One region of the Margalitia sp. FSL K6-0131 genome, then DNA from elsewhere that is predicted to be linked to it. Evidence: riboswitches for the same ligand, from Rfam matches in the RefSeq annotation. Region 1 holds a riboswitch; the other holds the start of a gene.

Region 1 (4,902 bases):
GAAGCTTCATAGATTCACCTCGTTTACACTGTTTTAAATACCCTATCGATACTAAATGCTGATAGATCAACCTGAACTGTTTTTTCTTCCAGCATATCCGCTACTAATTCACCCGTGATGGCAGATAATAATATACCATTTCGAAAATGTCCGGTAGCAATCCATAAATGTTTCCACTCTGGGTGCTCACCAAGATAAGGAAGACCATCTAGCGACTGCGGACGAATCCCTGCCCATGCTCTTTCCCATTCACCAGCCATAATAACAGGAACAAGTTTTTTTGCTTTTTCTATCAGGAAGTGAATTCCCTCTAAAGTGACGCTTTGATCAAATGTATCTGGTGTCGATGTTGCACCAACAAGCGTACGTCCGCCTTTCTTCGGTACGAGATAACAATCATGTGAAAATATGGTTGCCGTTAAAAGTGGGCGTGGGGAAATAATAGAAAAGCATTCGCCTTTCACCGGATAAGATTTAAGGATAAGTCCTGATTCTTGAAGCAGCCGATCACTCCATGCGCCCCCCGCAACAATGACATGATTTCCATAAATTTTTCCGGTTCCTGTTACAACCCCGGTTATTTTTCCTTTCCTATGAATAAAGGAATGTACCTCTGTAAATTCTCTTATTTCTGCCCCATAGCTTGCTGCTGATTTAGCAAAAGCATGGCTTAGTTGGAAAGGTGAAAGCTGGCCATCATTTGGAATGTACATTCCTCCAAGTAAATTAGGTGATAAAGCAGGTTCTTTTTCACATAATTGTTTTCCTGTCATCCATTCCACCGTTTCCCCTGCTTGCTGCTTTGCCTCCATCATTTTTTGAAACTCCTGTACCTCTGCTTGTGAACTGGCAATCTTGACTAATCCCTTCTGCACCAATTCAATATCAATCCCTGACCTTTCCTTTAATTCCACAGCTAGATTAGGAAACATCGAACGGCTCTTTTTGGCCAATTGAAAGAGTGGGCCATCCTTTTCAAGCTCTGCTTGGGCAGCAAGCATTCCCGCCGCCGCACTTGATGCTTTGCTAGCTAAACGGTCCTTTTCTAATAGAATTACCTTTAAGCCACGTTTCGCAAGGTTATAGGAAATTGCACTGCCATTAACACCGCCACCTACAACGATGGCATCATAACATTCACTCATTTTGCTTTACCTCTTTCCCTTAACCCAAGTTGAAATGAATATTCTTTTACTGCTTGAAGGGGATTGTCCGCCAACATGACCCCAGACATTACAGCAACCCCTTGTACCCCTGTTTTTAACACCTTTTTCACGTGCTTAAAATCAATACCGCCAATAGAAATCACAGGAATAGTCACTTTCGTAGTTACTTCTCTTAATTTTTCCAAACCGCGTGGTTCTACATCAGGCTTGGATTGCGTGGAAAAAATATGTCCAAACAACACATAATCTGCACCGAACTTTTCAGCATACAACGCCTCATTTAGGGAATGAACGGAACAGCCCAACCTTAAACTTGGAAACACCCCTTTTACCGCAGAAATGTCCAAGCTATGATAAGCAAGTTGTACACCCTTTACCCGCGCGACCATTGCTACATCTATACGGTCATTGATTATTATTTTTTCTAACGGAACGCCGTTAGCGTTTAATTGATTCACTATTTCAATAAGCTCCCTGGCCGATTTCTTTTTTTCCCTAATATGAAAAGCATCGATATAAGGATGAATTTCACCTACGATTTGAACCATTTCAGAAACAGACTGCATTCCTGTTGAAATAATATGTAGCTCGGGCCTCAATTTACATCCACCAACCTCAATATTTGATAAATCTCGTACTCTATTTCATATTTAATAAGAGTGCAATCTTTTTCCTATTCCAAATCAGCTATCAATAAACTGTTGACCTTTTGCTTAATCGGCCAATCTTCCATCCGATAAGCCATTTCCCAAAAGGAGTATTCGTATTGACTGCTTATGATAAAATGTTGTGTCATTCGTTCTAAATCCGAATCCGTTACTTGCTTGGCAATCTCGTCAATACGCTGGATTTGCTCCATCACTTTTTCATGAAACCACTCACCGCCATATGCCGCAATCCATTCTTGGTAAATTGGTTCCTCTGGTGTATTTCCCTTTAATCGCTGCCCAATTTCATCATAAAGCCAATAGCACGGCAATAAGGCAGCAATTATATCACCGATATGACCTGCAAATGCCGCACGGTACAGATGAGATGTATAAGCATAAGCTGTCGGTGCAGGCTTAAATTCCTCTCTTTCAGCTTCTGTGATCCCCAATTGTTTAGAAAAATGAGCATGTAGTTTAAGCTCGGCTTCAGCCGTCCCTTGTGCGTGGACCGCCATACGTGCCGTTGTATGTAAATCTGGTGCCTTAGCTGCCCCATAAGCTTGCACCCTTGCAAAATGAGAAAGATAATACGAATCCTGTAACACATAATATCGAAAACTTTCCAATGATAGGCTTCCATCTGCAATTCCCGTCACAAAAGGATGATGAAAACTAGCTTCCCAAATGGTATCCACTTCTTGTCGTAACTGTTCTGAAAAATTCATACGATCTCCTCCAAAAAATCATTTTGTTGTGCATCCATAGATCTTTTCAAAGTGCAACAAAAAACCACTTTCTCAACGCTCAAGAAAGTGGTTTTATATGGAAATTAAAATACACAAAAAATTTCCTTGTTCCACTTCCCTACGCTGGTATAAACCAGATCAGGTTCTAAGAGTCTCAAAGTCACACTTTAATCTCAGCCATTTAAATGGCACCCCTAGTGGTTAAAAAAATATTAAGTTTTCCAACAATATTTCGCTATTATCATAGCATGATTTAAATATATGTCAAGAAGATATATTGTCTAGTAATGTCTTATTTCCTTTCAACTATCTTACTTATTTAAAATGATATTTAAGTATTTTTAGATCTTCACGGATCCAACTTTTAACCACTTCATACATGATAAATACTTATCATCAAACTAACACTGGTGATCCATCAAACTTCGGCAGCCATTCCCCATGCGCTTCGATTAAATCATCACATAACGAAACGATATCATCCAACGATAATTCAGCTGATGTATGTGGATCCAGCATAGCTGCTTGATAAATGTGTTCCCGCTTTCCAGTAATGGCTGCCTCTATGGTGAGCAGTTGAGTATTGATATTTGTTCGGTTAAGTGCTGCTAATTGCTCTGGGAGATCCCCTACATAGGTAGGAGTGATGCCGCTGCGATCTGCAATACATGGAACTTCTACACATGCTTTTTCAGGTAGGTTGCTAATAAGTCTTCCTGTATTGAGCACATTTCCGCCAAATTTAAATGGAATATCTGTTTCAATTGCTTCGATAATTCTTGAGCCGTATTCTTTTGTACGAGTATGGTCTAATGACTTGTTATTTACTAAATCCTCTCTCATTCTTTCCCAATTTTCTATTTGGTTCACACATCTGCGCGGATATTCATCAAGTGGAATATTGTACTTGTCTATCAGCTCTGGATACCTTGATTTTATAAAATATGGATGGTATTCAGCATTGTGTTCGGATGATTCCGTTACATAGTAGCCAAACTTATCCATCAATTCGAATCGGACCATATCATGGTGCTTTGTTTTTTGTTTTTCTTTCGCTCTTTTCTTTATTTCAGGATATAGATCTTTCCCATCCTTTTTTACTTCTAACAACCATGCCATATGGTTAATGCCAGCAATCTTTTCCTGTACTCCTTTTGGATCCATCCCTAATGAACGAAATAACTCTTTTGTACAAACTTGGACACTATGACATAATCCAACCGTTTTGATATTTGTAAAACGATTCATAACCCCAGTTAAAACCGCCATTGGATTCGTGTAATTGAGGAATAATGCATTAGGACACACTTCTTCCATATCCTTTGCAAAATCAAGCATTACCGGAATGGTGCGCAGATTACGGAAGATTCCGCCTATTCCGACCGTATCTGCAATCGTTTGTCTTAAACCATATTTTTTCGGAATCTCAAAATCAATAACCGTACTTGGTTTGTATCCGCCTACTTGAATGGCATTGATGACGTATTTTGCATCCCTAAGTGCCTCTTTCCGATCATGATACGCTTTGATTTGAATGTTTTTGTTTAGGTTTTCTTTTAAATTAGTCAGCATTTTTTCTGAATCGCTTAAACGCTGTTCATCAATATCAAACAACGCAAATTCAAAGCCTTCTAAAGCTGGAACTAACATACAATCTCCCAGGACATTCTTTGCAAATACAGTACTTCCCGCTCCTAAAAACGTAATTTTAGACATTATTCTCTCCTTATTTAACAGAATTTTTTCTATTAAACTATTCCACTCTTAAGCTGATTTTTCCTTCCTTTGCAGAAGCACAGCTCCAATCACTATAATCCCTTTAAACGCCTCTCTTAAAAACGGCGGCACTCCAAATAAATTCAATAAATTATTCATTACCGCAATAATTAACATCCCATAGATGGTACCGATAATAAATCCTCTTCCGCCCATCAGGCTTGTTCCACCTACTACCGCTGCAGCAATAGCATCCATTTCTGCTCCTCTTCCAGCGTTTGCAAAGTCCATGGAACCTATCCTAGTCACTTGAAGAATAGCCGCAATGGAAACAAGAATCCCCATTAATGCATATACTCGTACCTTAATTTTATCTACATTTACTCCGGATAGCTTTGCCGATTTTTCATTGGAACCGACCGCAATGACTTGTCTCCCGAAAACGGTTCGCTTAGAGACATAATAAAGGATATATGCAATGATAGCCCAATATAGAATCGGCATAATCAAATATCCTCCAATGCTGAGATTGGAAACTTGTAAGAAATCCATCGGCACTGTCGGGTTGTAACCTTGCATGAATTGTTGGGTAACGCTCCTAAAGATCATCATCGCGCCTAAAGT
Region 2 (4,902 bases), 1.3 Mb from region 1:
ACCTTTTTCCCGGAAATGTTGAATATGCTGAACGCCTTGGACTGGTTTCGCATCTTCCTTTGTTTTAGTAGGAAAAATCGGGCCGACACCAAAATAATCTGCACCAGCTTCCATTGATGTCAATGCTTCTTCCATCGTATGAACGGAAACTCCTAGAATTTTATCTCCAATCCTTTTACGAACCTCATCCACCGGTGCATCCTCTTGGCCAATATGTACCCCGTCAGCCTCTAAGGAAATGGCTAAGTCAATATCATCATTCACAATAAATGGGATCCCATGTTCTTTGCAGATGGTCTGTAGCTCCTCGGCAAGTGCAAATTTCGCGTCGCCCGTTAAAGCGTCTATTCCTTTTTCGCGAAATTGAAATAAGGTGATCCCGCCAGCAATAGCATCCTTCAGTACACTTGCAGGACTTTTATAGCAATTTGTACTGCCCATAATAAAATATAATTTTAATATATCTCTTAAACTATCCGAATCGATTCTCGTCATTTTATCAAACTGCTCCTTTTTTTATATGCCCAATGATTCGTTGGACCATGTCCGTTTCCAAGTGGAATATTTTCTTCAATTGCCGCTTGGATAAAATCTTTTGCAGTTACAACCGCATCATACACCTTTTTGCCTTTGGCAAGTTCTGCGGTAATAGCTGCCGAAAAGGTACAACCGGTTCCATGAGTGTTTTCCGTATTGATTCTTTTTGACTTTAAATAAGCAAATTCATATCCATCGTAAAAAAGATCCATTGTCTCTAACGGATCCGTGTCATGTCCGCCTTTAATAACAACATTTTTTACACCTAATTCAATGAATCTTTTCGCTGCTTCTTCTTTATCTTTTATTGATTTTATTTCCATATCAATAATCACTTCCGCTTCCGGAATATTCGGAGTGATAATCAATGATAACGGGATAAGCTTCTTTTTCAATGCGGATACTGCTTCTTGCTGCAATAGAGAGGCTCCTCCTTTCGCAATCATCACAGGGTCTATAACGATATTTTTCCAGTTATTTAAGATGATTTGCTCAGAAACCGCTTGGATTATATCAGCGTTGAACAGCATTCCTGTCTTTAGGGCATCCACCCCAATATCATCTGCTATGGAACGAATTTGCTCTACTACCGCCTCCACCGATAAGGGATAAACTGCTTGAACTCCTAATGTATTTTGGGCGGTTATTGCTGTGATGGCTGACATTCCATATACCTCAAGCTCTTGGAACGTTTTTAAATCCGCCTGAATACCTGCTCCTCCACCACTATCGGAGCCTGCTATTGTTAATGCTTTTCTCATTTTCCGGCACCTACCCTTCTCTTTGTTCAATGAAAGCTTTTTCGATTACATGTTGACCTGAAACAGATGCAAGCTGATCTAGAAACTCCATTTGAAAGCTTCCCGGTCCTTTGGAAGCTGTTCTTTCTGCTGCCAATTCAGCAGCAATTCCATATGCTGTAACGGCAGAGGCAGCTGCAGCCAATAGATTTTTTTCAACAGCAGCAAAAGCACCAATTACAGAAGTTAACAAACAACCTGTGCCTGTTACTTTCGTTAATATCGGATGACCGTTTCGACCCACAAAGGTTGTGGTACCATCCGTAATTACATCCTCTTTTCCAGTTACTACGATAATCGTTTGCAGTTTACGAGCAGCGGTGATAGCAAGATCTATTTGATTTCCTTGGACATTCCCTGCATCTACTCCCTTCACCTCTGCCTGAAAACCTGCGATATTAGCAATCTCCCCTGCATTTCCTCTTATAATGGAAATCTTTACTTCTCTCATAATCCTACCTGCCATCTCGGTTCGATACGGTGTTGCGCCTGCTCCAACCGGATCAAAAATGACCGGAACCCCGTGGGCATTAGCGGACTTTCCTGCAATAATCATCGATTCTACCGTTTCTGAATTTAACGTTCCCATATTTAAAACTAGCGCACCGGCAATCTTAGCCATGTCCCCCACCTCTTCAGGAGCATATGCCATTACAGGAGACGCCCCTAATGCCAAAAGTCCGTTGGCCGTAAAATTTGTCACTACCACATTCGTAATATTATGAACAAGCGGATTTTCCTTCCTCACATTGTGTAAAATGTCTCCAATTAATACCTTATCCATTTTTCATCCTCCTCAAAGTCATATTCTGGGTCGTGTTCCTGGGGGAAATACAAAAAAGCCAGCTCCTTCTTTAGGACCTGGCATCATTAGTAAGAGAAAAAACATTTTTCACTCCACTACTTTCCTCCGCTGGTATTAACCAGATCAGGTCCAAAGGGTTAAAAAACTTCCTGTTTTTCTCTCAGCCCAAATTAGGGCACCCCTAGTAGTCTTTAAAACTTTTATTCTTTGTACTTATCATATCCCGCAGAATTCAATATGTAAAGCAATTAAACAGTGTTGCGCGTCCATCGTATAATTTGTACACAAGTGGTCCCTGACACCCTTAACATCCATTTGTGGTAACAGGCACAAAAAAAAGGGATTTTGTGGTTTGTTGTCAAAATTTAATGGTACAAAGAGACTATTGTTGAAAGAGGTGGAGGGTATGGATAAGGAATTGAAACGGATTGGTCAAAAGTTAATGGATCATTGCCACCTATTAGCGAAAAATCTACAGGAAAAACAAAGCAATGATCCACATTTTCATTTACTCCAAAATCTTACATCTATCCAAGAAGTGTTTTTTCATTGTCTTGGTAATTCTCTTTCCCAGAATATAGAATCCACTCATTTCATGATGAATAAATGGGCAAGATTGTTACTAGAAAAAACGTACATATTTCATACACGACTTCAAAAGCAATATCTTTTTCCGAGCCATCATTATAAATCGGTGATTATGGACTTTTTAGAAGAAGAGATAAACAACTGCAGCATCTCTCCACAGGTTCTATTTCAAGTAATGAAAAAAATAGATTCTTTTATACAGCAAGCATCTACTATTTTTTCAAACCAAATGAATCCGCTCATCATAAAAGAATTGCGTCAATATGCCTCATGTTTGGCAGAAGAAAATATCACTTTGCGTGAACTAAATGATCTAAAAAATGCATTGAAAGAGGCAACGATCCTTGTTATTACGGATAAGGAGGATGCTATTAAATATGCTAATCAAAAATTTTGCGACATAACGAAATACAAGGAAGAAGAACTAATAGGGCAAAACCATCACAATCTTTTAAACTCCGGCTATCACACGGAAGAATTTTTTCAAGAAATACGAGAATATATAAAACAAGGCAAGGTTTGGAAAGGAGAAATTTGTAACAAAGCAAAAGATGGCAGTCTTTATTGGGTTGATTGCACTATAGTGCCGTTTAAAGATCGCAACGGGAACACGTTTCAGCATTTTTCCATTCAACATGATATTACTGAGCAAAAAAATACCGAAGAAATGCTTCGCAAGACCGAGAAGTTATCGTTGGTTGGTGAACTGGCAGCTGGGATTGCACATGAAATCCGCAATCCTCTCACTACCATTCGCGGTTTTGTTCAAATTCTTGACCATTTTTCAGATGAGAAGAAATATCTTTATTCTAAAACGATATTAGAGGAAATTGACCGCATTAATTTTATTGTGAACGAATTCATGGTGTTCGCGAAACCGCATACTGTTGAATTTAATAATTGCAACCTAGTCGATATCATAAGGAATGTCGTTCATTTACTCAACGCGGAAGCCGCTATGAAAAATGTTGAAATTACCGAAGCATATCACGATAACGACATTCTCATCTACGGAGAAAGAAATCAATTAGCTCAAGTATTTCTGAATATGCTTAAAAACGCTATTGATGCATTACCTAATGGGGGCAAAATTAAGATCTCCAGCTCATTGGACGAGGAAAATGTAATGATTTCCATACAAGATAACGGAATTGGGATGTTACCTGAACAAGTCGTTAAAATAGGAGAACCCTTCTACACATTAAAGGAAAATGGAAATGGGTTAGGGTTAATGGTCAGCTATAAAATTATTGAAAATCATCGTGGAACCATTATGGTGGAAAGTGAATTGAATAAAGGAACCACCTTTCATATATCCTTTCCTCTTCTTAATAACATTTAAACGGTTTCTTTTTGAGCTTCCAGGTAAATCCGATCAAAAAGATAAATGAATTTCAAAAAGGATCTTAGGGTCCTTTTTTTTATTTTAACAAAAATAACAATATATCTATTAAAATGTCATTTTCTTATCAAAATACAGGTAAATAGATCTATTTATATTGAAAACGGACAAAAAGTGACAAGCTTTTTAGTAATTCTTTATAAAAGCATTCCATAAAGATTATTGTCTTTCGTAAGAAATCCTAATGAAGAGTAGTTTCAGTCTAGATTCTCTGAAAGGAGGTGAAAGGATGCACTTCCCGAGATTTGTATTAAAAGGTTTAATTATTGGTGCGGCCCTATGTTTCCCCAGTGTTGTACTGGCGGACAAAAATGATCATGCCCCTGCTTCTAATGACAAAAAGACGATTCCGGTCGTATCCAGTCTTAAGGGTAATGGATTTGGGAATAACCTAAACAGTTCCAAAGAACATCTCAAGAAAAAGCAAAAAAAGGATCATCACCAGGTTAACCTGGTCCATAAATCTTTACCAAATGTCGCTAAAAAGGCAGTCAACGGATTAAAAAACGGGCATGCTAGAAACATCATCCATGCCAAAGATAAGCAAAAACAGAAAAATCCAGGTCTTAAAAAGGGACATTTCAAGACTAATAAAAATAAAAATTCATCTGTTTCCGGAATGATTCATCGGGTCAAGACAGAAAAACCAGAAATGGATGTAAAGAAAAAGTCTGTTCCTAACTTGAAACCACATATGGAAAAACAGGTCACGATAATAAAGAAACCTGATTCTGTTTCAAGTATTAGGAAAACAGTGAAGGCTAAAAAGT

Evidence for each region. A riboswitch is a leader RNA that binds a small molecule or an ion and turns the genes downstream of it on or off. The one in region 1 is predicted to bind thiamine pyrophosphate.
Region 2: it holds a riboswitch for thiamine pyrophosphate, as region 1 does, so the genes downstream of both, thiM (hydroxyethylthiazole kinase) here and tenA (thiaminase II) in region 1, are expected to answer to the same signal.

The regions. Positions count from the first base shown of each region.
Region 1 covers NZ_JBBOZS010000001.1:2,938,520-2,943,421, forward strand. The annotation lists gene thiS (sulfur carrier protein ThiS) at 1-10, opposite strand, end outside; gene thiO (glycine oxidase ThiO) at 24-1,145, opposite strand; gene tenI (thiazole tautomerase TenI) at 1,142-1,765, opposite strand; gene tenA (thiaminase II) at 1,840-2,541, opposite strand; TPP riboswitch at 2,661-2,768, opposite strand; gene NSQ59_RS14390 (alpha-glucosidase/alpha-galactosidase) at 2,959-4,278, opposite strand; gene NSQ59_RS14395 (ABC transporter permease) at 4,327-4,902, opposite strand, start outside.
Region 2 covers NZ_JBBOZS010000001.1:4,257,610-4,262,511, forward strand. The annotation lists gene thiE (thiamine phosphate synthase) at 1-495, opposite strand, end outside; gene thiD (bifunctional hydroxymethylpyrimidine kinase/phosphomethylpyrimidine kinase) at 492-1,298, opposite strand; gene thiM (hydroxyethylthiazole kinase) at 1,309-2,121, opposite strand; TPP riboswitch at 2,226-2,335, opposite strand; gene NSQ59_RS20835 (ATP-binding protein) at 2,549-4,072, shown strand; gene NSQ59_RS20840 (hypothetical protein) at 4,362-4,902, shown strand, end outside.